3 regions of the Corynebacterium limaceinasi genome follow, and region 1 is predicted to be linked to each of the others. Evidence: predicted binding sites of a transcription regulator. Region 1 holds the regulator's gene; each other region holds the start of a gene.
What was found. The regulator LexA, encoded in region 1, represses DNA repair genes until DNA is damaged. The targets are predictions, from matches to a motif close to CGAACANNTGTTCG.

Region 1 (10,419 bases):
TGCCATGATGGAAGGCTCCCTTAGTTATAGAGCGGAGATGGAGGTATGGGCGGTATCGAGTTCTTCGGGACGGGGGAATTGGGTGCCGGGTTTGGCGGCCGCGGCGGTGCCATAAGTCACCGAGAGCGCGAGGGAGAATGCCGGTCCTTGCCCCTGCGTGCGCCCCAGGAGGTATCCGGCCAATGCAGCATCACCTGCGCCAACGGTCGATTTCACCGTGACGGGAGGCGGGGTGGCAGCCCATGCGCCTTCTGCGTTTACCAGTACGGCACCGGCGCCGCCGAGGGTGACGAGCACTTCCTTGATGCCGCGACCCACGACATCCCTTGCAGCCTCCACGACCGGGCTGTAGTCCCCGGCCGCAGCGGCGCGCTCGAGGGCGAGGCCATCCTGGCCGGTTAGCTGCCCTAATTCGAAGCCGTTGGGTTTGATGAGATCCGGGGCGGTGGTAGCGAGCTGCATGGCGATGGCCCTCATCGGGGCATCAGAGGTATCCACGGCGATGCGCGCCTGCGGGGCGGCATTGCGGATCTCCTTGATGAGGTCGGTATACCAGCCGGCGTCAACGCCCTTGGGCAGCGATCCGGCAAGGGCTACCCAATCAGCGGATTGGGCATGGTGGGTAAGGATGGAAATGAGGTGGTTTTGGGTGGCATCGGAAAGCAGCGGGCCAGGGCCGTTGACCTTGGTGGTCGTGCCATCTGGCTCGGTGATGGTGGTATTGACGCGCACGCCGCCATCCATGTCCACGTGGGCATAGGGGAGGTGGACCTCCTGGATGAGGTTGATGAATGGATCGGCCGCGCGGGCGGGGAAGAGGGCGAGGGTTTCTTTCCCGGCGAGGTGCACGGCGTGGGCGACGTTGACGCCTTTGCCGCCGGCAACCTGGGTAACACTGGCGGCGCGGTGGACATCGCCTGAGGTTAGTGGCTGATTGAGCGCCAGGGTGGCGTCAATACTTGGGTTTGGGGTGAGCGTGAGGATCATCGAGAACTTATCCCTTTCGCAGAGTGCGTATATTGGGGGCCACACGCAGTCGGTCCGGTTAGAACTCGCGGTTAAGCCCGCCGTTAATGTTTATTCTTGCCCGATTGTGTTGGAAAGTCAATAGAAACCGTGTGGCATACATTGCATTTCTGTTGGATTTGTGATGATCTGGAAATAAATAAGCCGCTATCTTCGAAGGAAGTATCGCCATGGAAAATACGCTTCAGTCCACTGTTAAAGGAACCGGCGTTGTCGCTGGAGTTGCCTATGCAGAAGCCGTATGGGTGCGCCCCCGCCCGGAGCTGCCTACTGAAGGAAGTATTGACCAAGAGGCCAGCAGCGAAGCCGAATACGATCGCTTCCTCGAGGCAGTCGATGTCGTCGCCAGCCGCTTGGAAAACCGCGCCGCAGCCGCCGAGGGTCAAGCCTCGGAAGTACTGACGGCGACCGCCGGCATGGTCAAGGACCGCGGGTGGCACAAGGCCGTGCGCAAGAACATTCGCTCGGGCAAGAATGCCGAGTTCGCCACGGTGGGAGCCACGGATAAGTTCGTCACCATGTTTGAGGCGGCCGGCGGCGTCATGGCCGAGCGCACCACCGACCTGAAGGACGTGCGCGACCGCGTCATCGCCCAGCTGCGCGGCGAGCAGGAGCCCGGTTTGCCCATGGTGGAGGGCCAAGCGGTGCTTTTTGCCGATGACCTCGCGCCCGCCGATACCGCCACCCTGGATACCGCGCATATTCGCGCGCTCGTCACCGAACTGGGCGGGCCCACCAGCCACACCGCGATCATCGCACGCCAGCTCGATATTCCGTGCATCGTCGCCGTGGGAAATAAGCTGCGGGAGATTGAAAGCGGCACGCTCGTCTTCGTCGACGGTGCCCTAGGAACCGTGACGCTGGGCGCGGACGAGGAAGAATCCACTAAGGCGGTCGAGGAATACCGCGAGCGCGCCGCCCGCGTGGCCGAATGGACTGGGCCGACGCAAACCAAGGATGGCCGCCGCGTGCAGCTTTTGGCCAACGTGGCTGATGGCAACGCCGCCCGCATCGCCTCCGACTCGCAGGCAGAGGGCATTGGCCTCTACCGCACGGAGCTGTCGTTCCTGTCCGCGAGCGAGGAGCCTTCCGTTGACGAGCAGGCAAAAATCTACAAGAAGGTCTTTAACGCCTACCCCAATTCCAAGGTCGTGGTGCGCACCTTGGACGCTGGTTCCGATAAGCCGATTTCTTATGCCACGTTGTCCTCGGAAGAGAACCCGGCGTTGGGTGTGCGCGGTCTGCGCATTGCCCGCGATAACGAGTCCCTGTTGACGCGCCAGTTGGACGCCATCGCCCAGGCCGCGGAGTCCCGCGGCGACGATGCCGAAACCTGGGTCATGGCACCGATGGTGGCGACGTCGAAGGAAGCCCAGTGGTTTGCGGAGCTGTGCCGGGAGCGCGGACTGACCGCGGGCGCGATGATTGAGGTGCCCGCAGCAGCGCTGATGGCGGATAAGATCATGCCGCATCTGGACTTCGTATCCATCGGCACCAATGACCTCACCCAGTACACGATGGCCGCTGACCGCCTGTCGCCTCAGCTTGCGTACCTCACCGACCCGTGGCAGCCGGCCGTGCTGAGGCTTATCCAGCACACCTGCATTGCAGGGCACGAATACAACGTACCGGTTGGCGTGTGCGGCGAGGCTGCAGCCGATCCGCTATTGGCCTGCGTATTGACCGGCCTTGGCGTCAATTCCTTGTCGGCTGCGTCGACCGCAGTCGCCGGCGTTGGCGCCCAATTGGCCGAGCTGACCTTTGACCAGTGCCAACAGCTTGCCGATGCCGCCCTCAACTCCGAAGGCCCCTCCGCCGCCCGCGCCGCAGCGATGGAGCAGATAGAAAAGTTCAACTAACGGCCAAAGGTTTCGCCCTCCCTACCTCGGTGAGAAATGGCACCGGAGTAGGGAGGGCGAAGTCGTGCGCGTGTTGGAGCTATTCGCTGGCGAGCACGACATCGATCTCTCGCTCGCGCAGGGCGTCAACGAAGGATTCCGGTGCGCCGGAATCGGTGATGACGACATCGATATCGGCAATGGAAGCGAAGCTCACCAGATAGTCGTTGCCCAATTTGCTGGAATCAAACATGACCACGACCTTGTGGGCATTCGTGACGAAGGCAGATTTGATGGCTGCTTCTTGGGAATCGGCCGTCGACAAGCCGTGGTCGAGGGTCAGGGCATTAGTGCCGATGAAGGCGACATCGGCACGCATGAGCGCCATGGTGCGCAAGGCGGTATCGCCGACGACGGCTTGGGTGATAGCGCGTACGGTGCCGCCGAGGAGCTGGACATCGGGAACGCCGCTATTGGCTAGCGACAGCGCGATGGGCAGGCTATTGGAGACGATATTGAACTGCGCCTGCGGGTATTGCTGGCTGATGAGCTCGGCAAAGGTATTAATCGTGGTGCCGGCGTCCAAGAAGATGCTGCCGCCGCCAGGGGGAAGGAAATCGAGCGCGGCGTGCGCGATGGCAGCCTTGGCCCCAGATGCGGAACGCTGGCGGGTATCGAGGGTGAGCTCCGCGGTCTGGAACGCCTGCGAAGCCACGGCGCCACCGTGAACGCGGTGGACAACGCCCTCACGATCTAGCACGGCTAGGTCGCGGCGAATGGTTTCAGCAGTCACGTCGAAACGCTCCGATAATTCGGTGACGTTCACGCGACCCTCGACGGCAGTTTGGGACGCGATCTGGCGGCGTCGCTCCTCTGCGTACACAGACCCTCCTTGCTCCTTGCCTTCGTCCGGGCGGTTACTCCGTCTGCGAATGCAGGCGTTCGGTGAAAGCTAACTGATGTGGGATTTCTCCCTCCATTGTGTCAAAATTCGGCGGTAATCGGACGAAAACAAAAATTAGGGTGTGCGCCGTTGTCTGGTTTGGGATGAAAGCCGCAGGTCAGTCAGCTATATTTGCCCTAGTTGAAAGCCAACCCTAGTAGCGCTTAACTTACAGATCCGTTATTTCGGGGGTGCTTTTTCAATAAGTCCCGCGCGCTTAAGTTGGCTTTTGGGGCGCGATTGCGAGGCAGAAAGGCATGGAATGTGTTAAAACTCGTAGGCCCTGCTCCCCAAGCAGGGGAAACAGGGCAGCGTACTAAGTGCAAAGAGCGGGTTTCAAGAAAGCGGGCGCAGAGTGCAGGCGGCGACAACAGCCGCAGGCGAAAACTCGCGTGCGGCTTGGTTAACGTAGCTTGCCGGGGCTTAGAGTTTGCGGAAGACGGATACTACCTTGCCCATAATTTCCGCATCATCGCCGTTGATGGGCGGGTAGGCATCGTTGTGCGGAAGGAGCCATACGCCAGAGGAATCGCGGTGGAATTCCTTGACGGTGGCCTCGGAGCCATCGAGAAGCGCGGCGACAAACTCGCCTTCCTCAGCCACCGATTGCGACCGAATGATGACCCAGTCGCCGTTGAGGATGCCGGCATCCTGCATGGAATCGCCCACGACCTGCAGCATATAGAGCTCGCCCCCGCCGACGACCTCGTCTGGCATGGGGAAATACGTGTCGATATTTTCCTCTGCGGTGATTGGTGCACCGGCGGCGATGCGGCCAACGACGGGAATATAAGCTACGGCGGCAGACTCTTCAGGGCCGCGGGCAGAGGTATCGGGGATCTCCTTAGACTTGCGGCCCGGCTTCTTTTCGGCGTCGTCAGTGTTGAGGTGGCGTACGTCGACCGCGCGGGGCTTATTGGGATCGCGGCGCAAGAAGCCCTTTTCCTCAAGCTGCTTGAGCTGATAGGCCACGGATGAGGTGGATTGCAGGCCGGCGGCGTCACCAATTTCGCGGATGCTGGGCGGGTAACCGCGGAGCATCACTGCATCGCTGATGACGTTAAGGATGCGGCGTTGCCTTTCGGAAAGGGAGGCGTAATCGTTCTTTGCGGTGCTTGCTTTCTTGCGGCCCATGTGCGGCTCCTAGCTAGGGGGTCTGAGGTTTCTGCGTTCGTAGCTTGAAAAGGGACTGGGTGACACCTGCGTGCCATAACTCATTTGTAGCACGAAAAGTACAAGCGTTCGAGATTTACGCGAAAAACTGGACAGGTTTTCGAAGGGGTGCTATAAATCGAACATAGAAACAGTCTCGAACACAGGAGCGACATTGAGCTCTTGCTGTGTCAAGGGGCCGCTTTAGACTTACGGCGGTCGTCGAAAGGAAAGCAATGTCTCAACTACTTAACTCTCGCAATAACACGGTTAAACAACGCGCGGCACGTCCACAGATCGTCCCTTCAGCCGCCATTTGGGATATTGATGATCAAAGCTGGGGCGTGCAGCATTCTCCTTCCGAAAAGAGGGAAATCAGGACCTTAAATTCCGTATATCGAACGAATCGTGAAGGTTATTCGAATACGTGGACTGATGAAAGTTTCTTACCTGATTTCGCGAACAGGCCGATGAAAGAAGACGATGCGCAAAGTTCGCGCAAGAATTACCTCCTTGGTGCAGTATTTGGCGCTGCCGTATTTTTCGGCACGATTGCCGGCGGGCTGATGGGTACGAATGCTGAAACGCCGACTGATCCTGGCGCTTCGGTACAGCAAGTAGAAGCAGCGATCGGTCAGTAGCGCTGCGTGTACTAAAGCAGGCCACTAAAGCAGGCACTTCGGGGTTTAAGGCTTGGAGCCTTGTTAGGCAGCAGCTTGTTTACCAGCGGCAGATAGGGCCTGCTTGCTTCACGGAGACCGGCACGCGAGCAGGAGAGGTCTTTCGCAATGATGTCAGGTTTTTGGCTTGGCCTTGGGAGGTAAACTAAACCGAGAAGCTAAATTAGCGAAAGGACTAGTGTGTACTGCCCGTTTTGCCATAACGAACAATCCCGCGTTATTGACTCGCGCGTGGTTGATGCTGGCGCATCGATACGGCGCCGGCGGGAGTGTGCTTCCTGCAAGGGGCGCTTCACCACTGTGGAAAAGGCCGTACTGCTGGTTGTTAAGAGAAATGGCCTTGCTGAGCCATTTAGCCGGGATAAACTCATTCGGGGCGTTAGGCGCGCGTGCCAGGGTCGTGACGTTAGCGATGATGCCTTAAAAAAGTTGGCCCAAGAGGTTGAGGAAACGGTGCGGGGGCATGGTTCCTCGCAGGTGAATGCCAACGAAATCGGGCTAGCGATTCTCGAGCCGCTGCGTGACCTAGACGAGGTTGCATATCTGCGCTTTGCCTCGGTGTATAAATCATTCGAGAGCGCGGATGACTTTGAATCGGAGATTCGTTTGATGCGGCGCCGCGATCGCGGGGACCTTTAAACTGCGCAGTGTAGGACGATTTCTCAGCCGTGATACGGCCGTTCCTGCGCAGGATCGAAGCAGTCTTAAATGGCATTTTGTGCGCATGATTCCGCTAGAGCCTGCCCAATGTTCACGCCGCCGGCGGCCGAGTAAGCAGATTTTTAGCTTAGGTACGGCCGGCCGGGTGGCCAGCCAGCAGACCGAGCGGCCAGCAGGCCGGACGGCTAGCCAGCGGACCGGGCGTCCGTAGCGGGGAGCCGGGGTCCTCGGTCGGCGGTGGGACCGTGACGTTGGGGAGACTAGCGCAGCTTATCCACCGCTTTTTGAATCCTCCGCAGGGATACTGCGTGGGCCGTGCCGAGGCGCTGGGCAAAAAGCGAGACCCGCAATTCCTCAATCATCCAGTGGATGTCCTTGACCTCGCGGGTCTTTTCGCGGCCCGCGGGAAGGTTTCGGAGGCGGTTTGCTAGGTAGGCCTTGGCATTATCGACCTCTGCTTGGCGGTCCGCATCGCGATCCGGATCGAGCGACATGTCCTCCAAGCGGATGCGCATTGCCTGGATGTAGCGGGGAAGGTGGCGCAGGTGCGCGGCTCCGTGCACGGTGATGGCATTCGGCGGAAGAAGGAAATTAAGTTGGTTTTCCATATCGTTGATGGCGGGACCGTCCCACTGGGAAAGCTCGGCGCGGAGGTTGGAGTACTCAGCCAAGCCAGGCGCGATCGAGACGATTGATTGTCGCACGCGGCCGGGGACCTGCGGTTTCACGGTATCCTTGAGCTCGGAAAACGCCTCTGGCGAGCGCACGGGGCCGCCGGCTTCGAGCATGAGGTCGCGGATTGCCGCTACGCGGGCGTCATTCACCAGCCCGTCTGCGCCGCTATGCGGATAAGAATCCACGGCAACGCGTTGCTGCAAGGGAAGCCCCTTGACCATTTGCGCGGTCGAGACGGAAATCTCGCGCATCAAAAGCGTGAGGGTGGTGGTGACCATGGCGGCATCGGCAGCCGCCTTGGTGGGATGAGCCTTAAGCTCGACGCCTTCCTTGGTAGCCACCAATGCTGGGTAGGCGGTGACCTCGTGGCCATCGACGGTGGTGGTGACGGTCTCGTCAACGGTGCCGAGGGTATCGTCGGTCCACTCGCTGACCGCGGTGGATTCGGCGGTGCGGCTTACCCGCGAGACGGACGATTTAATGTGGCCGGCCTGGCGCTCGCGCAGGGCGGCAAGGTCCCTATCGGAATCGATGATGGTGCCACGCTTGTCGATGGCCGCGTAATTCATCCGCAAATGTTCCGGCAGCTTGTCCGGTTGGAAGTCGGAGGCGTTGATGCCGTGGCCGCCGAGCTCGCGCAGGACATCGGCAAGCTGCTGGGTAAGCGGTCCTTCGAAGGGGATGAGGCGTTCCATGGCGCGTTCGGCAAATTCTGGGGCGGGCACGACGGTGCGCCGCAGGGCCTTGGGAAGGGAACGAATAAGCTCGTTGACGAGCTCGAGCCGCAGGCCGGGGACGAGCCAATCGAAGCCTTCGGTATCGAGGCCGGCAAGCATGGGAACGGGAACCATGACGGTGACGCCATCGAGGGGATCGCCGGGCTCGAATTTATAGGTCAGCTCGTAATCGATGGAGCCCTTGCGCCAGTGATCGGGGAAGGAGACTTCGGTGACGTCGTGGGAGTCATCGACAAGCGTGGCTGGGTCGAAATTCAGCAGATCGGGTTTCTGGCGGCGCTTTTTCTTCCACCAGGAATCGAAATGCCGGCCCGTGGTGACCTTGTCTGGAATGCGCTGGTCATAGAAATCAAAGAGGGTATCCTCATCCACGATGAGGCCACGGCGGCGGGCCTTTTCCTCGTACTCGGCGGCCTCATCAAGGGCCTGCGCGTTTGCCTTGAGGAAGTCATGATGCGCATTCCACTCGCCGGCGATAAGCGCATTGCGGATGAACATATCGCGCGCAGCGACGGGATCCACGCGGTGATAGGGCACGGTGCGATCCGCGACGATGGGCACGCCGTAGAGCGTGGACTTCTGGTGTGCGATGGCGGCCGCGCGCTTGCGGGACCACGTGGGATCGGAATAGTTGTGTTTGAGCAGGTCGGCGCCGAGCTTTTCCACCCACGATGGGTCGATAGCGGCGACGTCGCGGGCCCAAAGCCGAGAGGTTTCGACGAGCTCAGCCGCCATGAGGAACTCCGGCGGCTTTTTGGATAAGGCGGAACCTGGAAAGACGAGGAAGCGGGTATTGCGCGCGCCGTGGAACTCCTTGGAATTACCGTCGCGGGCGCCGATATTGGATAGCAGTCCGGATAGCAGCGCGATGTGAATATCGTCGGAGCGGCGCTCGGTGGCTTCTTGGTAATCCCACCCCAGCTGCTTGGAGACGTCTTTGAGCTGGCGGACCAAGTCGAACCACTCGCGGATGCGCATGTAGTGGAGGAACTCCTGCTTCATGCGCTTGCGGAACTTATTGCCCGATTGCTCATTGCGGGTCTGCTTGATGTAATCCCACAACTTCAGCATGGACAAAAAGTCAGAGGTCTTGTCCTTAAAGCGCGCGTGCGCCTGATCGGCTTGCGCTTGGTAGTCCAGCGGGCGTTCGCGCACGTCTTGGATGGTCATGGCGGCAACGATGATGATGACATCGTGGAGGCAGCCGTTGGTATGGGCCTCGATAAGCATGCGCGCCATGCGTGGATCGAGTGGGATGCGGGCCAAGTTGCGGCCGGTTTCGGTCAGCGTGGGCTTCTCGTGCTTATCCTGGAGCGCCCCGAGCTCGTGGAGGAGGTTGAGGCCATCGCGAATGGCCTTGAACTGGGGTGGCTGGAGGAAGGGGAATTGCTCGATATCGCCGAGCTTGAGCGAGACCATCTGCAAAATGACGCTGGCCAGGTTGGTACGCAGGATTTCCGGGTCAGTAAATTCCGGACGGCTTTGAAAGTCCTGCTCGCTATAGAGGCGGATGGCGATGCCATCGGCGACGCGGCCGCACCTACCGGAGCGCTGGTTAGCAGAGGCCTGCGAAATCGGCTCGATGGGCAGGCGTTGCACCTTGGTCCGCGTGGAATAGCGCGAGATGCGCGCAGTGCCGGTATCCACGACGTAGCGGATCCCGGGTACGGTCAGCGAGGTTTCGGCGATATTGGTGGCCAAAACGATGCGCCGCCCGCGGTGATTGCTAAATACGCGGTGTTGTTCCTGGTTGGATAGGCGCCCGAAGAGGGGAGCAACCTCGACGTTTTTCCATTTTTTGGCCTCGATGGCTTCCATGGCATCGCGGATATCGCGCTCGCCGGGGAAAAAGCAGAGGATATCGCCGTCGCCTTCTGCCATGAGCTCCTCGATGGCCTCGGTTAAGCCATCGAGCGGGTCTTGATCCACCAGCTTTCCACCGGCCTCGAATTCGAGGGGACGGTAGCGGATTTCTACCGGGTACGTGCGCCCGGAGACCTCAATGATGGGCGCGGGGGTGCCATTGGGTTGGGCGAAGTGCTCGGCAAAACTTTCCGGATCGATGGTTGCGGAGGTGATGATCACCTTGAGATCGGGCCGCTTGGGAAGCAACCTCTTGAGATACCCCAAGAGGAAATCGATATTCAGCGAGCGCTCGTGCGCCTCATCGATAATGATGGTGTCGTATTTATTAAGGAAGCGATCGCGCTGCATTTCCGCTAGCAGGATGCCGTCCGTCATGAGTTTTACGGCGGTGTTATCAGAGACCTGGTCATCGAAGCGGATGGCGTAGCCCACCGACTCCCCAATGTCTTGGTCGAGCTCGGAGGCGATGCGCTCGGCGACGGTCCGCGCGGCGATGCGGCGCGGCTGCGTATGGCCGATAAGGCCGCGGCGGCCCCGGCCGATGTCGAGGCAGATCTTGGGGATCTGCGTGGTCTTACCAGAACCGGTTTCGCCAGCGATGATGACGACTTGGTTTTCTTCAATCGCTGCGGCGATATCGTCCTTGCGGGCGCTGACTGGCAGGGAATCGGGGTAGGTGAGTTGGGGGACGGCGGCATCGACAAGCGCGAGGCGATCTGCGGCAGCCTGGATATCCTGGCCGATTTCGCGCAGGGCCTTGGGGGCGCGTGCCTTCGACAGGCGGCGGCGGAAGCTGCGGGCCTCGGCGATGGTGACGTTGTCTAATGCTGCAAAAAGTTCAT
Region 2 (10,419 bases), 410 kb from region 1:
AATGTCTCCGCTGTGCGGATCCATGATGTAAAAGGCGCTTTTATCCGTTTTTACATTGTGATGGTGCTGGCACAACGAGGCCAAATTTCCCGCCGTTGTTTTTCCTCCCTCTGAGAAATCGATCCGGTGGTCCTTCTGGCACCTGTAGGCCGGGCGGTTGCATCCAGGCCAGCGGCACACACCATCGCGACCTTCCACATAGGCACCGATGAGCGGCGGCGTGGAGTAGGCCGGGCTTACCCTTGTTTCCGCCTGGTCCATATCCCGTGTCGTAGTCGGGGTTAGCCGGTCTGCGGTATCAGGGTGTACCCATCCATAGCCCTGGATAAAACCGGGAGCCGCTTTTATATCGCTGGCGCGGTACATATATAGATGCACCTGAGATTTATCTTCGACGGTTCCGAGGATCAGCTGGGCTAGGGCATCGGCCTTGCTGATTCCGTGTTCTTCCGCCGTGCGCTGAACAACCTCGTCAATGAGGATGAGCGCGTCTTCGTCGAACTCTACGTTTAACCCTGCTCGTCCGCCCGCGGTGGGGTAGATGAAATAGGATTCATTTCGCGCGTCCTCTTCCTCGGGCTCCTTGTCTCCCGTAGAGTCCGGGGATTCCATCGTGATGAGCCCATTGAGCTTTCGACGCAGGGCAGCGTTCGATGGAAAACTTTGGCCCGGCTTTGTGGGAGTGAGGTACTTTTCTAATTCTGCGTCTATGCGCTGAAGGATGCGGCTGTCTACCTCGCCAAGTTTGCTCAAGACCGCATCGATGGTGATAAGCCGAGAGAAGTCGAGGAAGTAGTGGGTTTCCTGCAGCAGTTGGGTGCGCGGCAACTCTTCTAAGCGGTACAGGGCCATGGTGATATCCCTCGTGCGCCGCTCGCTTAAGCCGGTGCGACCCGCTAAGATATGGCACGAGATATCGAAATCGTCTTCTAGGCTTGGTTTAATTTCCTTCCAGAGTCGGTAGTCGGACTTTCTATTGCAGGTGGCACTAACCGCGATGTCATCGTGTGGGTCAGTGATGAGGTAGTAGGGTTCCACGGCGATTATCCCCCGAATTTCGCACTAAGTTTCTAATTTCCATAGCTTCACCATAAGCCACCCACTCAACCCCCGCAAGCCGAAAAGCGAATATCTGTTCTAGATGGTACATTTTCAACGAAATTGTCTACGCGAGTGAAAAATTTGTCTCCAAGGTGCGTGTGTTGCAAATGTGGTTAGTGTGAATGATTGTTAGACTCTCGCGCATGACAACTATGAGGGCACTCCGCAAGAGCATCATCGCGGTTATCGCTGCAGTTGCAGTCACGGTAAGCGGGACCGCTGCCGCACAGGCAGCATTGGGAACCAGCGCACCAAAAGGTATCGATATTGCTGCCCACCAGCACCCAGGTGGCATGCCTATTGACTGGAATAAGGTGAAATCTGACGGCCAGTCCTTCGCCTTTGTTAAGGCAACTGAGGGTGGAGACTGGATTAACCCGCACTACGTCAAGGATATTCAAGCCGCCAATGTGCACGGCCTGAAGACCGGCGCATACCACTATGCGCGCCCAGCTGGCGATGCGAAGACGCAGGCCGCAAACTTTGCCACGCAGATTGCGTTGGCGCCGAACCAGACGTTGCCGCCGGTGCTTGATATCGAGGTCTCCGAAGGCAAGTCGGCCTCCCAGCTGGAGAGCTGGATCGAGGAATTTACCTCCGAGCTCAAACGCCTGACCAACCGCACCCCAATGATTTATACCTACAAGTACTTCTGGATGGGCGAGATGAATAACTCCCAGAAGTTCTCCAATATGCCACTGTGGTTGGCGGCATACCAGGATGAAGCCCCGGATCCAGTGGGTGGGTGGCAGAACCTGTCCTTCTGGCAGCGATCCGGATCGGGCAAGGTCGCTGGTATTCCTACCGACGTGGACATGAACCTCTTTAATGGCTCGAAGCAGCAGCTAGAGTCTTTTAGCGGCGGCAATTACATCGATATTGGCGGCGCGCTCGATAGCCTCGTCCTCGACGATGGTGTGGACCTGAGCTCCGATAGCACGCCGCTGATTGGTGCAATCTTCGCCCTTGCGGCTGGTCTCATCGCAATGCCCCAGTTTGCCGATGCCGCCAAAGACGCCGGGCTCGATGCCCAGGCTGCTGAGGGCCTGGCAGATTTTGTGAAGACCTTGGAAGACGAGGACGCTCTACCTCTCAAGCAACTTGGCAAGATGGCGGTTGGTGACTTCACCGTGGGCGACTTGGCGATGCTGCTAGAAAACGCTGGCCATGTCAATGGCGTCGACAAGGGCGAGGTCTCCGGCTCTCAAGTCGAAGAAGCTAAGGATGCGGCGAAGAAGGCGGGTGCTGATGTGCCGGACTTCGATGCTGATCAAGTAGCTGACTTGCTCAATCGCGTGCTGAAGTAGCTCCTGCAAAGAATTTACGGGTCCAGTTTTCATCCTTAAAGTGTGCGGGAACGGCCCCACCTAAGAGTGCCTTTGCCAGCTGAGCGGCTTGGACCGAGCCCTCAGCTGGCAGTTCTGTATCTGAGGCCAGCAAGATGATATTTCCATACCGGCGCCCTTTGAGCATGGGTGGGTCGGCGATGACGGCGAGGTGGTCGAAGACCTCAGAGAGCCCGGCTAATTCTTGCTTCGCCAGCTGGAGGTCCGAGTGATCGCCGCAGTTGGCCACGTAGAGGCCGCCGGCTGAAAGAGATGACTTCACCGCGCGGAAAAACTCCACCGTAGTCAGGCTTTTCGGGGTTTTATCCCCAGCGAATACATCGCGGATAATGATATCGCGGCTAGCGGGCAGAAAACCTTCGGTCTCTTTTCGGGCATCGCCGGGGCGGATTTTGACGGTGGGGGAACGGGGGACATCGAAAAGCTCGCGGACTAATTCGCCCAGTTTGGCATCGAGCTCGACTACTGTATGGCGGCTGTCCGGCCACAGGTCGGCGAAGTAGCGCGGGAGTGAGCAGCCGGCCCCACCGAGGTGGGTAACACGCAACTTATTAGGCGAGACCGTATTAAGCTGCTCTACCGCAGCTGCGATCTAACGCATGTATTCAAAGTCGAGTTCCTGCGGCTCGCCCAGCACGATATGGCTGCTAGGAACGCCATTGACGTTAAGGATATAGGCTCCGTCGCGGAATTCATCCGGCACAACCTCGGCGGTACCGGTGGAGATCTCGTAGGTGCCGGTAATGCTTGAGCTGTTCGCGGCTCGCTTTCTACCCATGGGGTTCAAGCTTAGGGAATGGAATCGATTTAAGCTGCGTTGGGGCAAGGGAGTACACTTTCGGGCCTGTAGTCGAGGTATTTAAAAGGGGAATGCAATGCGAGTATTGGTAGCAATGTCTGGCGGCGTGGACTCATCTGTCGCCGCCGCCCGCGCGGTGGAGGCTGGCCACGATGTCGTCGGCGTGCACCTGGCGCTGCACAAGGACGCGCAGCAAACGCGTGAAAAGGCCCGCGGCTGCTGCTCGCTGGAGGATTCCGCCGATGCCCGCCGCATTTGCGATAAGTTGGGCATTCCGTTTTATGTCTGGGACTTTTCGGAGGAATTCAAGGAAGAGGTCATCACGGACTTCGTGGATTCTTATGCTCGCGGTGAAACCCCGAATCCCTGCCTGCGCTGCAATGAGAAGATTAAATTCCGCGCATTGCTGCAAAAGGGCATGGCCCTAGGCTTTGATGCCGTTGCGACCGGACACTACGCCACGCTTGATGATGACGGTTATATGCGCCGCTCAAAGGATGAGAATAAGGACCAGTCTTATGTGCTCGGCGTCATTTCTGCCGAGGAGCTGGAGCACTGCTTTTTCCCCATCGGTGACACCCCCAAGCCGCAGATCCGCGAAGAGGCTGCGGCGCACGGTTTCTCCACGGCGAAGAAGCCGGATTCTTACGACATCTGCTTCATTCCAGACGGCAATACCCAGCAGTTCTTGGGATCGCGCATCGGGCTTCGCCCCGGCATGATCGTGGACCAAGAGGGCACGGAGCTTAAGGAACATGATGGCGCGTGGAACTACACCATCGGCCAGCGCAAGGGCTTGGACATTAAAGCTCCAGCTGCTGATGGCCGCCCGCGCTACGTCACCGATATCGATGCTGCATCGGGCACGGTGACCGTCGGCGCGCGCGAGGACCTAGCGGTCACCGCCATCCGTGCCGATCGCCTGAAGTACCTGCACCCTGGCATGGACGGCGACTTTGAGTGCGAGGTGCAGGTTCGCGCGCACGGTTCTGTCGTGCCGTGCATCGCCCACGTGGACCGCGCCGCGGATTCGATGCGCCTGGAGCTCGAGGAGCCGCTGTCCGGCGTTGCCCGTGGACAGGCCGCGGTGCTGTACCTGCCTTCCCCCGATGACCTCGGCGATATCGTCATCGGTTCTGGCACCATCTGCGAGACCGTGTAAATGACCGGATTCGCACTCGGCCCCATGCCCGGCACGTCCATGGCGGAGGCAGCGGACATCATCATTGGCGAGACCGAGCTCCCCGCCATCCCGCAGCTGCCGGAACGCGGGCTGGGCTCCGATTCGGTAGGGCGCACCGCCAGCATGCTCGAGGCCATCACCATTGACTGCGGGCCCCGTTCCTGGCGCATGACGGCTCGGCCCCAGCTGCTTACCCGACGCGCGTGGGATCGCCTCGAGCGCGACCTCGATGAGGTGCAGCAGGTCTGGGGTGAGACCGTCCCTCGCATCAAGGTGCAGGCGCTTGGCCCATGGTCGCTGGCGGCCAGCATCGAGCTTGCCGATGGCCACCGCGTCCTCACCGATCCCGGTGCCTTTGCAGAGCTTTCCGATGCCCTGCTGCACGGCATCCGCACCCACGCCGCCGACGTCGCACGCCGCTTCCACGGCGAGGTCGTGGTGCAACTGGATGAGCCGCTGCTTGCCGATGTCATCGCCGGCCGCATTCCAGGAACCACCGACTTTGATTCGATCCCCGCCGTCCCTGATGAGGCGGCACTCGAGACCCTCCTGCGGTTTGAGGCGGATTATCTCCATGCTCCGCCGCTGTGGTCGGTGGCTGGGGCCGTGAAGACATTCCTCGTTGATGCGCGCTACCGCGACCGTCTATCTACCCCGGAGCATTTCGATGGGATGGGCGAGCACCTGTCCGAAGGCCGCCGAGTCGGCGTTCCACTTTCCGGCACCAACGCGCAGGACGAGGCGATTTCGCTTGCCCGCCACCTGGACCGCATTGGCATGCCGCGTGAGCTGCTCGTGGACCACTTTGATGTGTTTCCGGCTCGGGCATCGGCAAGCTCATTGCACTCTGTAACCGAGACCGCCGCGATCCTCACCCGCGATGCGGGCGACCTTTAAGCAGCTCGCCCAAGGCTATCTGTCTTCGGAGACTTTTCACTGCGGTCTGTGTATATACACCAGGCGACGGCGCCCATGTGTAGGGAGCAAGCGGTTACGAGGACATACCACCAGCCATAATTGACTAGGCTGTACCACGGAGCGGCGTTACCAACGAAGGCGATCATGGCGATGCTGACAATCGCCGACGTGATAAGCATCCCCGAGGAAGGTGGTTTCTTGAGCGCTTTCCACGTTCCCCAGATTTCGGATGCTGTGATGGCGGCAAAGATTAGGGTGGTAATCATTTTAATTCCTTAAATCTCATCGAATAGCGCTTGGGCGAGGTCACTAGTCCACGCCGGGGTGTCATTATTGGCGAAGGCTGCGCGCTTATTTTCGGGATCTATGATGAGCATCGTCGAGTAGCCACCCGTTCCGCCGTCGTGCCAGAAGCTTTGGTTGTCTTCACTTTTTTGCCAGCCATAGGCCATATCGCCGTTATCCATAATCCACTCGGCGAAAGCTGCCATGTCATGTGCGGTTGATCGTAGTGCGCCCGCTGCGGCATTGCCGCCTCCCATCTCCCATGGATCGGCCTCCCGGCCGGTGGCAGTAAGGCCCCGTGGGGCATCATCGGGGACAGATCCTGGGGTCATGAGGTAGGACTCCGTCATTCCGGCGGGTTGGAAGATTCTCTCCTGGAGCAGGTCTTCATAGTCTGAATCGGCTGCCGTTTCCAGGAGGTGGCCAAGCAGTCCATACCCCATATTGGAATAAGTCTCCGTTCCACGATCTTTAAGATCCGCTTCGGTGGCGGCATCGAGGATATCTTGGGTGGTCTCACCTGCGTAGGGATTAACACCAGTAACGGCCGATATTGCATCAGCGAAAAAATTCCCTTGTGCTAGCCGGGGTAATCCTGAGGTGTGGTTGAGCAACTCTTGTACTGTGACCTCGGAAATGGGTGCTTGGCCAACGTCTAGGACATCGCCCACGGTGGTATCAAGGCCTATTTTTCCTTCTTCTACAAGCTGGTGAGCTATTTCTCCGGTGAACATCTTGGTCACCGAACCGATTTCTACCTCTGTGTGTTCATCCGCGCCGAGCCCTGCGAAGGTGGCTTTCCCTTCGTGCAGCGTGAAGGCGGTGAGATTATTGAAACCCGGTTCGGTGTGTTTGCGCAGTGTGGCGGAAAGTTCGGCATTGCCGGTTTCCGTGGTGGCCACAGCGATCCGCCGCGGCCCAATCACGAGCAGGAGGGCTGCTGACATGATGGTGACGGTGATGGCTAGCGCCATTTTTCGCTTTCGCATTAGTGATCCTCGCTTGCGGTAATGATCGTGAGCAGGGGGATGACGCGGGCCGCACGGATTGAGTATTGCCCGTGTGTCTTGGTGGTCCAGCCACCGTTAGTAAGCGCACTGAGGTGGTGATAGGCGGTGCCGGTGGAGGTGACGATTTCCTCTTCCACCAGTTCTGTGGCGGTGGCTGGTGCGCTAAGGAGGCGGCGCAGAATTTCACCGCGCACGGGGTGCGCCAATGCGGCGAGGCGGTCGAGATTGTCGGACCAATCTCCAGCGGTCACCGTGTTTGTTGGGCGCTGCCATTGGTAGACATAGGAACCTAGGCCGGTGGTGATGTTGCCGCCAAAAATGACGGACCCTTCAGGAAGCTGGTCAGAAGGTTCAAGCGCATCCGCGAGCCACATGGTGGACTCTCCCGCGGATGATTCGACGGGGTCAGGGTCGGGGTTTTCGAGTTGTGTGACGCGAGCCTCGAGACGGGCAATGCGCGATTCTAAGGAATCCATATTTCTAGAATTCCAAAACACTAGAAATATGGCAAGGGGATTAGGAAATGAGCGGCCACGCCGTCGAGACATCGGAGGCATCGCGGCCCTTGCCTTCTAGGTACTTCTTGAAGGCGACGCGGTCCTCGTACCACTTGACTGCTTGGAATTCCATGAGCTCGTTTTCGTCCATCTGCGCGAGGTTGGGGTAGTGCTGGCGCACCTGCTTCCAGGCCACGCGAGCGGCAGCGAGGGCATCGGCAGTAGCCTCGTGCGCATTGCCCAATTCCACGCCGTAGTGCTCGCACACCGCTCCGAGGGTGCGCTTTCCCTTGCGCCACTTATCGCTCACGCGGTCAATGACGTACGGATCGAAGACAGGGCCGGTGACCGTGAAATCGCCAGTGAGGCTGCGCAGCACAGTAAGATCAAAAGGCGCGTTATACACGATGAGTGTCAGGCCGTCGTCCCACGCAGCCTTGATGGCATCAACCGTGTCCTTGAGGACCTCCTCGTGCGGGCGGCCTTCTGCCTGGGCCTTTTCCGTTGTGATCCCATGCACGTCGGTGGCGGCTTGGGGGATCTCGATGCCAGGATCCGCAAGGTGCTCCACCTTCTGGACATCGTGGCCGTCAATGCGGACTAGGGCAGAGGTAACGATGCGGGCGTCTTTGGGGTTGGCGGAGGTGGTCTCAAGGTCGAAGGCGAGCATGCGGGAGGCGTCGAAGTTCATGGTCCATACCTTAGTAGCTAGCCCGGACATGGGGGATCGCTAGACTTGGATACCGTGACTAATCCAGCTGATGTGCAACGTGAATGGAACGACCTGGCGCAGGAAGTGCGCCGCCACCGCAACCTGTATTACAACGGTGAACCGGCAATTCCCGATGCCGACTTTGACGCGCTTTTCCAGCGCCTGATGGACCTAGAAAAGCAGCACCCGGAGCTGGCGGTTCCGGATTCGCCTACCCAACAGGTAGGTGCAACCCCGAACGCCGGCGAGGATATTGAGCACCTCGAGCGCATGATGAGCCTCGATAACGTCTTTAGCGCCGGTGAGATGCAGGACTGGCTGGATAGGACGCCCGCCAAAACCTACCTGACGGAGCTGAAGATCGATGGCCTCTCCATCGACTTGGTCTACCGCAACGGGCGTTTGGACACGGCCGCTACCCGTGGCGATGGCACCGTGGGCGAGGAGATTACCGCCAATGCGCGGGTTATTTCTGATATCCCGCACGAACTTACGGGCACTGATGAGTACCCAGTCCCGGAACTTATTGAAATCCGCGGCGAGGTCTATATGCGCCCCGAAGATTTCGAAGAGATCAATGAGGAGCGCGCGGCGGACGGCAAGGCGCGGTTTGCCAATCCCCGCAACGCTGCGGCCGGCGGACTGCGCATGAAGGATCCCGCCGAGGTGAAAAAACGCCGCCTGCGCATGGTGTGTCACGGCCTAGGCGCGCGCGAGGGATTTTCCCCCTCCTCCCAGCACGACGCCTATAAGGCCATCGCCGCATGGGGCTTGCCCGTCTCGCCCTATACCAAGCAGGTCCACTCCGCCGCAGAAGTACAAGAGGAAGTATCTTACTGGGCCGAACACCGCCACGATGCGATTTTTGAAATGGATGGGCTCGTGGTCAAGGTGGACGATTTGGGCTCACAGCGCCAGCTCGGGGCGACCTCCCGCGCACCCCGCTGGGCCATTGCCTATAAGTACCCGCCGGAAGAGGTCACGACGAAGCTAAAAAACATCGAGGTCGGTGTCGGGCGTACGGGGCGCGTTACCCCCTTTGCCATCATGGAACCGGTCTTTGTCTCCGGCTCCACGGTATCCATGGCGACCCTGCACAATCAGTCTGAGGTCAAGCGCAAGGGCGTGCTTATCGGGGATACCATTATTATCCGCAAGGCCGGGGAAATCATTCCTGAGGTACTAGGCCCCGTGCGCGAACAGCGCGATGGCAGCGAATACGAATGGTCCTTCCCCACGCAGTGCCCAGCCTGCGGCACGACGCTCGCCCCGCAAAAAGATGGCGATGCTGACTGGCGATGCCCCAATACCCAATCCTGCCCAGCCCAACTTTCCGCGCGCCTGGAATACCTCGCCTCCCGCAAGGGCCTCGACATTGAGGCACTGGGGGAGAAGGGAGCTATGGACCTCATCGAAAACGGAATCCTCACCGATGAATCCGAGCTCTTCGAACTAACGGAAGAAAAGCTGCTTGCTTCCGATGTCTATACGGCCAAGCGCGATACGAAGGATAAGCGCAGCAAAAAAGAGGGCAATGCCAAGGTCAATACCGCGGGCAAGAACCTCCTGCAGAACTTAGAAGAGGTCAAAGACCGCGACTTCTGGCGCGTGCTAGTCTCGCTATCCATTCGCCACGTGGGCCCCATTGCCGCCCGCGCCTTGGCAGCGCGTTATGGCTCCATGGAAAAGCTGCGCGCGGCCAAAACCGAAGATCTTGCAGAGGTAGATGGCGTAGGCGCGGTCATCGCGGAATCCTTCCACGCCTGGTTCGAGGTGGACTGGCACCGCACCATCGTTGAGAAATGGGCGGAGGCTGGTCTAGCCATGGAGGTAGCCGCCGAGGACAGGAAGGAACAAACCCTAGAGGGCCTGACCATCGTTGTTACCGGCAGCCTCGAAGACTTCACGCGCGATTCCGCCAAGGAAGCCATCATCAGCCGCGGCGGAAAGGCAACCGGCTCCGTATCAAAGAAAACCTCCTACCTCGTCGCCGGAGCCAAAGCCGGCTCCAAGGAGGATAAGGCTCGCGACCTTGGCGTGCCTATCTTGAACGAGGAGCAATTCCACACGCTCTTGGACACCGGGGAGGTATAGGCGCGCCGGGCTGGGGCTTATTTGAGGAAGGCGCCCAAAATCGTGCCGATGTGGCCGAGGTGCTCGACTTCAGAGGCCAGGTATTCCGGCCCGCCGGTGCGACCCATGGCGATGACCATCCCGGTATCTCCCAGGGGAGCCGCGGCCAGGGCGGAATCGAGCAGCGCCCAGCTTTCTGGCACCCATTCGTCCTTATCGGGGTGCAAGGTGCGCGCGCTGTCGATGTTGAGATCGACCGGAATCGTATCGTCATCGGCAGGGGCCGCGTTTGAGGAAGCGACGCGGTGAATGGGCTCATTATTGTCAATGACGATGGCCCACGTGGAGGTCGCCGCCTTCGGAATAGCCGCGACGACTTCCTCCATCGCTGCCGTGACATTGGAGGCATTGGCGGCAACGCGCGCTAATAACTCGATCTGCCCGCGCCGGTCCACGCGGCCGCTGAAGGGCCGAATGGAATCTACTTCCACGCCA
Region 3 (10,419 bases), 200 kb from region 1:
GGTTTTTAAGCTGCCGGCGGATAATCATGCGCCCGGCAAGCACCCAGGCGGCGGCGAGGAGGAAAATGCCCACCCAATACAGCACCAACCCAAGGTTGCGCCCGTGACCATAGGAGAAGAAGCCGATATTGAGCGCTTCGAGCACGCCGCCGCGATTGCGGGTCGAGCCGCCGGAAAAGGACGAGAAAAGGAGCACACACGAGGCCACGAGGCCCAGCGGGAGCGCGCGGGGGACTGGCAAGGAGTAGGTTTTGGCCACGGTGATACCTACTTTTGGCGCGTCGTCGCCTGAATGGCCAAGTGCTCTAGCGTTTCCGTGATCTGCGGATCCACGTTCGCCGCACGCAGATGGGCTAACCCGGATTCCGTCAACGCGGTAATGCGGCGCTCAATCTCATCCGGGGCGCCGGAATCCGCAATGATTTGGGACAGGCGCAGCAAGTCCTGCGTATCGGAGGTGCGGCCGATGAATTTCCGCAGGGTAGCGGCGGCACTGGGGTCGCGTTCATCGGCGCGCTGTAGCGCTAAGGCAAGAAGCTCCGTGCGCTTGCCCTCTCGCAGATCGTCGCCGGCGGGCTTGCCCGTAATTTCGGGGTCCCCAAAGACCCCCAGTTGGTCATCGCGGAGCTGATACGCGATGCCGATATCGTGCCCATAGCCGCGGAAAGCCGAGATTAATTCTTCGCTTGCTCCCGCGATGGCAGCGCCCAAATGCAGGGGCCGCTCGATGGTATAGGCGGCGGTTTTATAGCGATTGACGGAATTGCTCAGCGCCACCGATTCCGAACCGGCTGCCTCGAGGGAAATATCGAGCAATTGGCCGCCCAAAACCTCGGTGCGCATTCCCCGCCAGGGCTCGCGCGCACGCTGCAAAGCCTCTGGGCTGAGCCCAGAATCCTGAAACATATCCTCGGCGTAGACCAGCGCAAAATCGCCCACCAAGATGGCCACGGACGTGCCAAAGAATTCCGGATCCCCTAAGAAATCGGACTCCCGGTGAAGGCGCTCTGCTTCCCGATGCACCGTCGGTTTCCCGCGCCTCGTATTCGACGCGTCAATGATGTCATCGTGGATAAGCGCGCAGGCTTGGATGAACTCCAGCGAGGATGCCGCGCGCAGCATCGCCTCTGGGGATTCCGAACCGCGCCCGGCGGCAAGGTAACCCGCCCACGCGTACATGGGGCGCACCCTTTTCCCGCCATCGAGGACGAATGATTCCAAAAAGCTCATGGCGGTACTGACTGGGGCACCGATTTCTGCCACGTGTTCCCGGCGCTGATCCAAGAAGATGGCCAGTTTTTCGCGCACCGCGCCGGGGATATCCGCAAGCTCAGGAATATTCGTCATAGTCACACTTTCACACGATACCGCCTAGAGCCGAGAAGAAATAACGCAGGTTTATAGCGGCAGGCCCACTCCTAAAATGGCAAAGGGCCGGGGATCCGCCGGGTAGCGATGGTGGCGCACGACATCAAAGAAGCCCACAGACCGGTAGAGGCGAAAAGCCCCGTTGGCTTCCCGTGGCGATTCCGGCGTTGATAATAAAGCATATTGGGCAGGGATATTCCACAGCAGCCCTTTTAGTAGCTGCCTGCCTAAACCGTGTCCTTGAAAGGAAGGCAGCACGTGTACTTCGGCCACCTCAAAGTAGCTGCGCAGCATGCCCCATTCGGACTCAGTTATCCCGCCATTGCGGCGCAGGGCGCGGCGCAGTTCGGAATCCCACCAAGTATCTGGTGAGCCTAAAAATCCATAGGCCACTCCCACGACGCCGTTGTCATGCGCAGCGATAAGCGCTGTAAACCCGGGCCGCATGGAATCCGACTGCCAATTGTCCACGCTGCGCGAAAACGTGACCGGGTCATATCCCATGGCCTCGATGTAGATCTCCACGAGTTGGGGAGCCAGCATAGAGAACTCTTGCGGGGTTAAGCGGCGGATTTCGAAACTCACGGTATCTATCACACCAGATACGTGTGGCTACCGGCGGACGAGGGTGGGGGCGGGGTTATTCAGTCGAACAAAGAAAACTATCGAACGTTGTTCGATATGCATCGATTTACGGCTGGTAAAACTCTTGAGTAATTCGAACAGGTGAACTAGAATAGGGGGTAGATGTCCGGTTGGCTACTTAAAGTCAACGGCAATCGAACACGGTTAGTTATTAGCGCAGTACAGGAGAAAAACAATGGCACAGATTATTTCGGCAACGCAGTCCCGCTCTACCGGTCGCTTCGCTGGCAAGCAGGGCGCAAAGCGGGCCCACTTTCTTTTCCAGGCCCGCGAGCTTCTAGATCAGGCCAGAAGCTACGCGGCGGATGGTCGCTTTGACCAAGCGCTAGAGGTGGCTTATCAGTCCGCATTGCGTACGGCGGGTGCGCGAGTAGCCGTGTCGGTGGTCTCTCGCCGCCGGCGCCTGCCAACGAGCGCGTGGGACCGCTTGGCTCTGGTCGGGGCCGAAGAAAAGCAGTGGGCGGAAGCTTTTAAGACCTATTCTCGTACTCGCGCCCGGGTGGGATCTGGCTTGGATGCAACTCCGGATGAGGAGTATGTCTACGGGCTAATGGAGCAGGCGGCGCAATTTTTAGATGAGAGTGAAACCGAGACGATTCTGGGATCCTTTGCGGCATAGCAGCAGCATTGCGGCGCCATAATCACTGTTGAGGGGAATAACTACCTTTTGGGGAACATACTGGTTACTCTGGGCGTTAGTATTGGTAGAAGATATATCGGCCGAAGCCCAGTCCCTAGTTGGAGGAAAAGTGTCTCTTTCTGAGCAGGAGCAACGCACGCTCCGTGAAATAGAGGAATCGTTATTAGCGGACGATCCTAAATTTGGCGCTTCTGTGTCTGAATCTACCTCGATCGGCGGATCCGGCGGCGCAGTTACCCTACGTGGGGTCGCGCTCATCGTGGTTGGTTTGTGCATGCTTGTTGGCGGCGTGGCCTTGGCGCAGCAAAGCTTGTGGTTTATTGCGCTCTCCATCGCCGGATTCCTCGTCATGTTCGCCGCTGGCGTGTGGATGCTCCGCGGCGACCAGCCCGCTAGTGCAGGAAAGAAAAAGTCCACCAATGGGCGGTCAAAGAAAGCAGCCTCGTCTCGTAACAGTGGGGTAGGCAGCAAGTTGGAAGAAAACTTCCGTCGGCGCTTTGAGGAAAGCTAGCTGCGAACTCTTCATTTCCCCAGTCACCAAGAAGGGTGGCTGGGGATTTTTTACGCCTTACCAAAATTTCCCACTTTGCCCCACCTTCTGACCAAAACCGCGGCGCGGTGGGGGCTTGTGGGTGGCAGAGGGTGGTAGCAGGTCGGATATGCAGGCATTGCGCTGTAAGTGGTGTATGAGGTGGGGCGATCTCGATGTTGTAAATGGGGCTAAAGGGGTGGATTTTCGGGGTTGTCAAGGTGGGGCGCGGGATTTCTCCCCACCGTAAAAATACCCTTTTAACTGCACATATTTTTTGAGTTATTAAGAATATGGCGATTTAAGTGGGGTATGTGGGGGAACGTGGGGTAGAGTGGGGCGCAGCGGAGGAATGGGGTTGAAAAACTCTCTTCTGACGTGAGGGAATCCGGAGTTGTCGAGTGAGGAAGGTGGACGCCGGGATGTTTCTCGGAACCTACACTCCGAAGCTTGATGACAAAGGGCGCTTAACGCTTCCTGCAAAATTTCGCGACGAGCTCGCCGGTGGCCTGATGGTTACCAAGGGGCAGGACCATTCTTTGGCCGTGTACCCGCGCGAAGAGTTCGCCGAACGCGCACGGAAGGCTGCGGCGGTTTCTCGAACCAACCCGGAAGCGCGCGCTTTCATTCGTAACTTGGCGGCAAGTGCGGACGAACAGCGGCCCGACGGGCATGGTCGCATCACCTTGTCCGCAGGCCACCGTGAGTACGCGGGCTTGTCCAAAGAGTGCGTGGTGGTTGGCTCAGTAGATTTCCTCGAAATTTGGGATGCAGCCGCGTGGGCTGAGTATCAATCGCAAACTGAAGATGCTTATTCGGCAGCAGATGCCGATGACGTACTTGCGGGCTTGCTGTAAAAGCCCGCATCTCGAGTGCGTGTAAGGACTCTGTCCGAGGCGGATGATTCTGGTGTACTTCCCCGATATCAGAAACCTGCCTCGGACAGGGCCCTATATGCACTCGTCGTGCTTTCCACGATAGGAAGTCCTGCACAGCGGAAATAAGAAAGGGGGACGCGGGGAGTAATGGCTACAACTGACCTTAATTACAATGTGGCGGATAACCACGGCCATGTGCCGGTCATGCGCGAGCGCATGGCAGAGCTCCTGCGCCCCGGAGTGGAGGCTGCGGGCTCGCAGGCTGTGCTTGTCGATGCCACCTTGGGTGCCGGCGGCCACAGCGAGTACTTCCTCCAGACCTTCCCGCAGGCACGCGTTATCGGTGTGGACCGCGATGAGCAGGCATTGCGCAATGCTTCGGCCAGGCTAGAGCCCTTCGGCCCGCGTTTTTGCGCGGTTAATGCTCGCTTCGATGAGTTGGGTACCGCCATTGCCCAGGGCGAGGGTGATATCTTTGATGCTGCCCGCGCCCACGGAATCGCGGGAGCCCTCTTCGATTTGGGCGTTTCTTCCATGCAGCTGGATCAGGCAGAGCGCGGCTTTGCCTATAAGACGGACGCACCGCTGGATATGCGGATGGATCCGAGCCACGGGCTTACCGCCGCTGACGTGCTCAATACGTATTCGCACGGGGACCTGGCGCGGATTCTCAAGACCTATGGTGACGAGCGCTTTGCGGGCAAGATTGCCTCCGCTGTGCTCAAGGAGCGCGAGAAGGAACCGTTTAGCACCTCGGGCCGCTTGGTTGAGCTTCTATACTCGACCATCCCTGCGGCAACGCGCCGCACGGGTGGGCATCCCGCAAAGCGCACGTTCCAGGCGCTGCGAGTAGAGGTCAACCGCGAGTTGGAGGCCATTGAAAATGTGCTTCCCGTAATCACCAGTGCGCTTTCCATTGGGGCGCGCGCGGTCTTTATGAGCTACCAGTCCTTAGAGGACCGCCTCGTAAAGGCAGCATTCAAGGAGCTATCTACGTCCACCACGCCTGTCGGTCTACCGATGGACCTGCCGGGCACCGCACCGGAATTCGCCACGGTTACCCGTGGGGCCGAAAAAGCATCTGCGGCGGAAGTAGAAGAAAATTCCCGCGCCGCGTCGGTGCGCGTGCGGGCTCTAGAACGGCTCGAAGGCACGCCAGAATTTTTACCCCCGGGAGGCAAGAAATGAGCACCATCCCACGCCGAAACCAGCACTTGACGGACAGCCGCGACAGAGAGGCCACTCGCAGCATGGGCGCCAGCCGAGACTTCACCACCGGAATCGACACCGGAGTGCCTACCGCTGTGCGCGAGCGCACCGCCCCTAGGGTTACCGGGAAAACGGCGCGCCGGACGGCTCCTAGCCGTACCCGGGTTCCGCACCGCGGGGCGAAGCGGCTTGGTTCGAAGCAGGTCGTCAGCTTCCGCGGCCGGCGGGTGCAACAGCAGACGAAGCAGAATAATGCTTTTACCCGCGTTGCTGTCTTAGCCGTTACCTTGCTGATTGGCGGGGTAGTGCTGGCCATGTGGCTATCTGGTTTGTCCACCTCGCAGACGTTTAAGATCCAGCAGCTAACGGTGCAGGAATCGCAGTTGGATAATCAGATTGAGTCGCTGAACCGTGATGCAGAGAACTTAAGCTCCTCGGCGGATATTGCCCGCCGCGCGGATGAGCTGGGCTTGGCCGTACCCAAGCAACCCGGCGTGACTGAGGTCGGCGGGGATGGCGAGATCATCGCCAAGCGCGAAGGCACTCCTGATACGGAAAAGCTTATCGATGTTAACGGTGAACCCATCCGCCCGGGCCAAGCCTCGAGCGACCCGAAGGATACGGAGGGAATGTCTGATTCCCTTAACGCTGTGCCGCGCGGGCAGCAGCAACATGCGCGCGGTAATGATGCGGACGAGGATCGGGATGAGCACCGCGGCAGCGATAACGACGATAATCGCGATGACGCCAGCGATAATCGCCCCAACCTTCCCGCCCGCGCGCCGTACACCAGCCAGGCCGATTAAACGGACAGAATAAGTGGTGAAATTCTCTGTGCTCGCGCGTGGTAGCGCGGGCACTGCCCATCTTGTAGGGCACAATCGATACACGCAAGAACCTGTGGCGGCGAAGGGAAGGTGACTGAGCACCGTGACTGCACCGAATAATGGTGGCAACCGTGGATACCGTCCGCGGCCGCGCCGCACCGCTAGCTCTGTTGTGCCCCAACAAGCGATCATGCGCCAGCGCCTGCGCATCATTTTGACCTGTGTTGTCGTCGCCACCGTCGCCTTGGGCGGGCGCCTTGCGTGGGTCCAATTGGTCTGGGGCCCAGATCTTGCGGCAAAGGCTGTTACCCAGCGCGAACGCGTCTATATCGACCCGGCCCGCCGGGGAGAGATCCTGGACCGGGATGGCCAGCGTTTGGCCTATACAATGAAGTCTCGTTCCTTGACTGTCTCTCCCACGCGCCTGCGCGATGAGCTCAAAGAGCAGGCCAAGATGGAAGCCACCTCCGAGGGAAAACTCGAGGGCATGGATGAGGGCAAGAAGGACGAGTACCTCACCAAACAAATGGAAGACAAGCTCAAGGAGATGGCTGAGGGCATCCCGAAGATGATTGAGGATTCGGGTGCCTCTGCCTCCAAGGTTGATGCGAGTGATATTAAAAACAAGCTCAAGGCCGATACCCAGTACGAGGTCTTGGTCCGCAATGTGGACCCAGATGTCGCCGTAGAGATTTCCAATAAGTACCACGGCGTGGCGGCCGACCGGCAAGATATCCGCCAGTACCCAAATGGGGCGATTGCAGAAAACGCTGTGGGCAAGGTCTCTATGGATGGCCACGGCCAATTCGGCTTTGAGGCGGCCCGCGATACCGAGCTGACCGGCATTGATGGGCAGTCAACGGAGGATGTCTCCGCCGATGGGCAGGTCATCCCCGGCACGCTGCGCGATGTTGTGGATGCCGTCGATGGTCGCGATGTCACCCTCACCCTGGATTTGGACCTGCAGACTTACGTCCAGCAAAAGCTGGAAAAGGCCAAGGCCAATTCCCAGGCGGAGGGTGCCGAGGCCGTTGTGCTTGATGCCGCGACGGGCCAGGTGCTCGCCATGGCTAATACCGACACGGTGGATCCGAATAAGAATATCGAAGACCAGCTTAAAGAGGGCAAGGACTTCGAGAACCGTAGCATCTCCCACCCCTATGAGCCGGGTTCCGTTGCCAAGATAGTGACGGCGGCAGCCGCATTGCAGGAGGGTATTACCACTCCGGATGAGGTGCACCAGGTTCCGGGCTCCATCGACATGGCTGGCGTGACCGTCAACGATGCCTGGAATCACGGCACCGAGCCGTATACCACCACCGGCATCTTTGGTAAGTCCTCCAACGTGGGCACCTTGATGATCGCGGATAAGCTTGGCCCCGAGAAATATGCCGAGTACCTGAAGAAGTTTGGCTTGGGCGCTAACACGGGCGTTGAGCTTCCGAATGAATCCGCCGGCACGGTGCCAGACCAAGAGCAATGGTCCGGCGGCACCTTTGCCAACTTGCCCATCGGCCAGGGCCAGGCGTGGACGACGCTGCAGATGGCTAGCGTGTATCAAGCATTGGCCAACGGCGGCGAGCGCATCGAACCGCGCATCATCGACGAGATCAAAGACCCCGATGGCGAGACGGAAAAGCTACCCGAGCCTAAGAAGACCCAGGTAGTGGACAAGGAAACCGCCAAGACTGCGGTGGATATGTTCCGCGCCGTCTTCCAAGATGACGATGCCGGGGTGCAAAACGGTACGGCCGCCAACGCCCAATTGGATGGCTACCAGCTCTCCGGTAAGACCGGTACCGCGCAGAAGGTGGACCCGAATTCCGGGGCGTATTCTAATTCTGCCTACTGGATCACCTTTGCGGGCATTGCGCCTGCCGATGACCCACGATTCGTCGTCGCAGTCATGCTCGATGAGCCCAAATCCGGCGTGGAAGACAATGGCGGCGGCGGCCAGTCTGCGGCCCCAATCTTCCGGGATATCTCTTCCTGGCTGCTTAACCGCGATAATATTCCTACCTCGACACCAGCGCCGCGGATGACCCTGCGGGAACAATAGGAGCTTGAAATGTCTGTTTCCTTAGAAAAACTTGCGCAGCTTTCGCACGGACGCGTCATCGGTGATGGCACCGTTGAGGTCAGCGCGTGCGGCTTGGATTCCGCGAGCCTTCCCGAAGGCGCATTATTTGCCGCCCTTCCGGGCACGCGCGTGCACGGCGCCCAGTTCGTCGGCGATACCAAGGCGGGCGCGGTGCTTACCGATGCCCCCGGGCTCGATCACCTTCGCCAGGCTAACGAAACCCGGCCGATCATCGTGGTAGAAGATATCCGCGCAGTCCTAGGTCCGATTGCAGCAGAAATCTACGGACACCCCACCCGCGATCTCACGGTCTTGGGTATTACCGGCACCTCCGGCAAGACCACGACTAGTTACTTGCTGGAGGCTGGCCTCTTGCAGGCCGGGCACTCCGTCGGCCTTATCGGAACCACCGGCACCCGCATCAATCGCACGCCGGTGCCCACCTCTTTGACCACGCCGGAAGCCCCACGGCTGCAAGAACTTTTCGCCCGCATGAAGGACGAGGGCGTGACTCACGTGGTCATGGAGGTCTCCTCCCATGCTTTGGAGCTCGGCCGCGTGCGCGGAACCAACTTTGCTGTGGCCGGGTTCAGCAACCTCAGCCAAGACCACTTGGATTTCCATCCCACGATGGAGGAGTACTTTTCGGCCAAGTCCCGGCTATTCCTAGGGGAGCAGGCCGCCCAGCGCGCGGTCATCTGTGTTGATGATGAGTGGGGCGAGCGCCTCCGCGGAAAGATAGAAGACGCCGGTTCTCCGGTTACGACGGTGGCAACGCGTACAGGCGATGCCACGATCTCCGCCCGGCAGACGGCTACCGAGGCGACCGGTGCACAGGAGGTTGACCTCAACCTAGACGGCACCGACTATTCCTTCCGGCTACCGCTGCCCGGCGAATTCAATATCGCCAATGCTGCGCTCGCCCTAGGGATGGCTACTGCGGTGGGCGAAGACCCGCAGGTCTTTTTGACCGGCGTGGAAAACGTCGCCGTTCCGGGGCGCATGGAAAGGATCGACCGCGGTCAGGACTTCGTGGCCGTGGTGGATTATGCCCACAAGCCCGCGGCCATCGCGGCGGTGCTCGATACCCTGCGCCTGCAATTGGAGGGCACTACCGGTCGCGTCGGCGTCGTCGTGGGCGCCGGCGGTGACCGCGATAGCACCAAGCGCCCGATTATGGGAGAGGCTGCGGCCACCCGGGCGGATCTCACGGTGGTGACCGATGATAATCCGCGCACCGAGGACCCAGCCGCGATTCGCGCAGCGGTCATTGAGGGCGCTCGCCAGGCCGCACCGGACGCCGATATTCGGGAGCAGGGCTCGCGCGCACACGCCATCGATGAAGTGGTGGATTGGGCGGAGCCGGGCGATGCCATCATCGTCGTCGGCAAGGGCCATGAGGTAGGCCAGCTCGTCGGCGAGCGCACGCTGCACTTTGATGACCGAGAGGAAATGGCGCGCGCCATTGAGGAAAAGCTGGCAGGAACGGCGCATCGCGATACTCTTAGGGATACGAAGGAGTAGTAATGATTCCACTTTCTATTGGAGATATCGCCGCGATAACCGGCGGTAGCCTGGATGGCGTTGATGATCCCGATGAACGCGTGACCGGCTTCGTGGAGTTTGATTCGCGCAAGGTCACCACCGGCAGCTTGTTCGTAGCCCTGCCCGGTGCCCGCGTCGATGGCCATGATTTTGCAGAAAAAGCCATAGAGCAAGGCGCCGTGGCCGTGCTGGCCGCTCGGCCGGTGGGGGTACCGGCGATCATCGTCAAGCCCCAAGGCCGCGTGACCGGTAACGCCGCCAATGCCGATATTTATGCCAACGATGAGGATGGCTCCGCCGCCGCTGTGATCGGGGCATTATCCGATCTCGCGCGCGAGGTGACCTCCCGCCTCGCCGCGGAACAGGGCTTGGATATCGTCGGCGTTACTGGCTCTGCGGGCAAGACTTCTACCAAGGATTTGCTGGCTACCATTTTCCGCGCCGAGGGCGAAACCGTCGCCCCGCCCGGCTCCTTCAATAACGAGGTAGGCCTTCCCTATACCGCCCTGCGCTGCGATGAGCACACCCGCTTCCTCGTGGCGGAAATGTCCGCGCGCGGCATCGGCCATATTCGCCACCTGACCGAGATCACGGCCCCGACGGTGGGCGTGGTGCTCAACGTGGGCACCGCCCACCTAGGCGAGTTTGGCTCGCGGGAGAATATCGCCCAGGCCAAGGGCGAGCTTATCGAGTCCCTG

Region 2: ACLI1Q_RS05530 (HNH endonuclease signature motif containing protein) is a predicted target of LexA. The motif match lies at 1,126-1,139, and genes of this name have one in related genera.
Region 3: ACLI1Q_RS08430 (SAV_6107 family HEPN domain-containing protein) is a predicted target of LexA. The motif match lies at 2,088-2,101, and genes of this name have one in related genera.

The regions. Positions count from the first base shown of each region.
Region 1 covers NZ_CP177100.1:1,525,849-1,536,267, reverse strand. Annotated here, with positions in the region: gene ACLI1Q_RS07495 (fructose-specific PTS transporter subunit EIIC) at 1-6, opposite strand, end outside; gene ACLI1Q_RS07490 (1-phosphofructokinase family hexose kinase) at 25-987, opposite strand; gene ptsP (phosphoenolpyruvate--protein phosphotransferase) at 1,197-2,885, shown strand; gene ACLI1Q_RS07480 (DeoR/GlpR family DNA-binding transcription regulator) at 2,965-3,747, opposite strand; gene lexA (transcriptional repressor LexA) at 4,231-4,941, opposite strand; gene ACLI1Q_RS07470 (hypothetical protein) at 5,196-5,600, shown strand; gene nrdR (transcriptional regulator NrdR) at 5,820-6,278, shown strand; gene hrpA (ATP-dependent RNA helicase HrpA) at 6,560-10,419, opposite strand, start outside.
Region 2 covers NZ_CP177100.1:1,117,745-1,128,163, forward strand. Annotated here, with positions in the region: gene ACLI1Q_RS05530 (HNH endonuclease signature motif containing protein) at 1-1,038, opposite strand, end outside; gene ACLI1Q_RS05535 (glycoside hydrolase family 25 protein) at 1,245-2,408, shown strand; partial or broken gene ACLI1Q_RS05540 (spermidine synthase) at 2,389-3,225, opposite strand; gene mnmA (tRNA 2-thiouridine(34) synthase MnmA) at 3,323-4,408, shown strand; gene ACLI1Q_RS05550 (methionine synthase) at 4,409-5,326, shown strand; gene ACLI1Q_RS05555 (hypothetical protein) at 5,323-5,613, opposite strand; gene ACLI1Q_RS05560 (serine hydrolase domain-containing protein) at 5,623-6,621, opposite strand; gene ACLI1Q_RS05565 (ArsR/SmtB family transcription factor) at 6,621-7,118, opposite strand; gene ACLI1Q_RS05570 (3'-5' exonuclease) at 7,159-7,830, opposite strand; gene ligA (NAD-dependent DNA ligase LigA) at 7,876-9,945, shown strand; gene ACLI1Q_RS05580 (amino acid-binding ACT) at 9,963-10,419, opposite strand, start outside.
Region 3 covers NZ_CP177100.1:1,725,693-1,736,111, reverse strand. Annotated here, with positions in the region: gene ACLI1Q_RS08445 (alpha-(1->6)-mannopyranosyltransferase A) at 1-259, opposite strand, end outside; gene ACLI1Q_RS08440 (polyprenyl synthetase family protein) at 268-1,347, opposite strand; gene ACLI1Q_RS08435 (GNAT family N-acetyltransferase) at 1,399-1,953, opposite strand; gene ACLI1Q_RS08430 (SAV_6107 family HEPN domain-containing protein) at 2,189-2,632, shown strand; gene ACLI1Q_RS08425 (DUF3040 domain-containing protein) at 2,763-3,164, shown strand; gene mraZ (division/cell wall cluster transcriptional repressor MraZ) at 3,605-4,039, shown strand; gene rsmH (16S rRNA (cytosine(1402)-N(4))-methyltransferase RsmH) at 4,208-5,248, shown strand; gene ACLI1Q_RS08410 (hypothetical protein) at 5,245-6,075, shown strand; gene ACLI1Q_RS08405 (peptidoglycan D,D-transpeptidase FtsI family protein) at 6,287-8,155, shown strand; gene ACLI1Q_RS08400 (UDP-N-acetylmuramoyl-L-alanyl-D-glutamate--2,6-diaminopimelate ligase) at 8,165-9,700, shown strand; gene ACLI1Q_RS08395 (UDP-N-acetylmuramoyl-tripeptide--D-alanyl-D-alanine ligase) at 9,703-10,419, shown strand, end outside.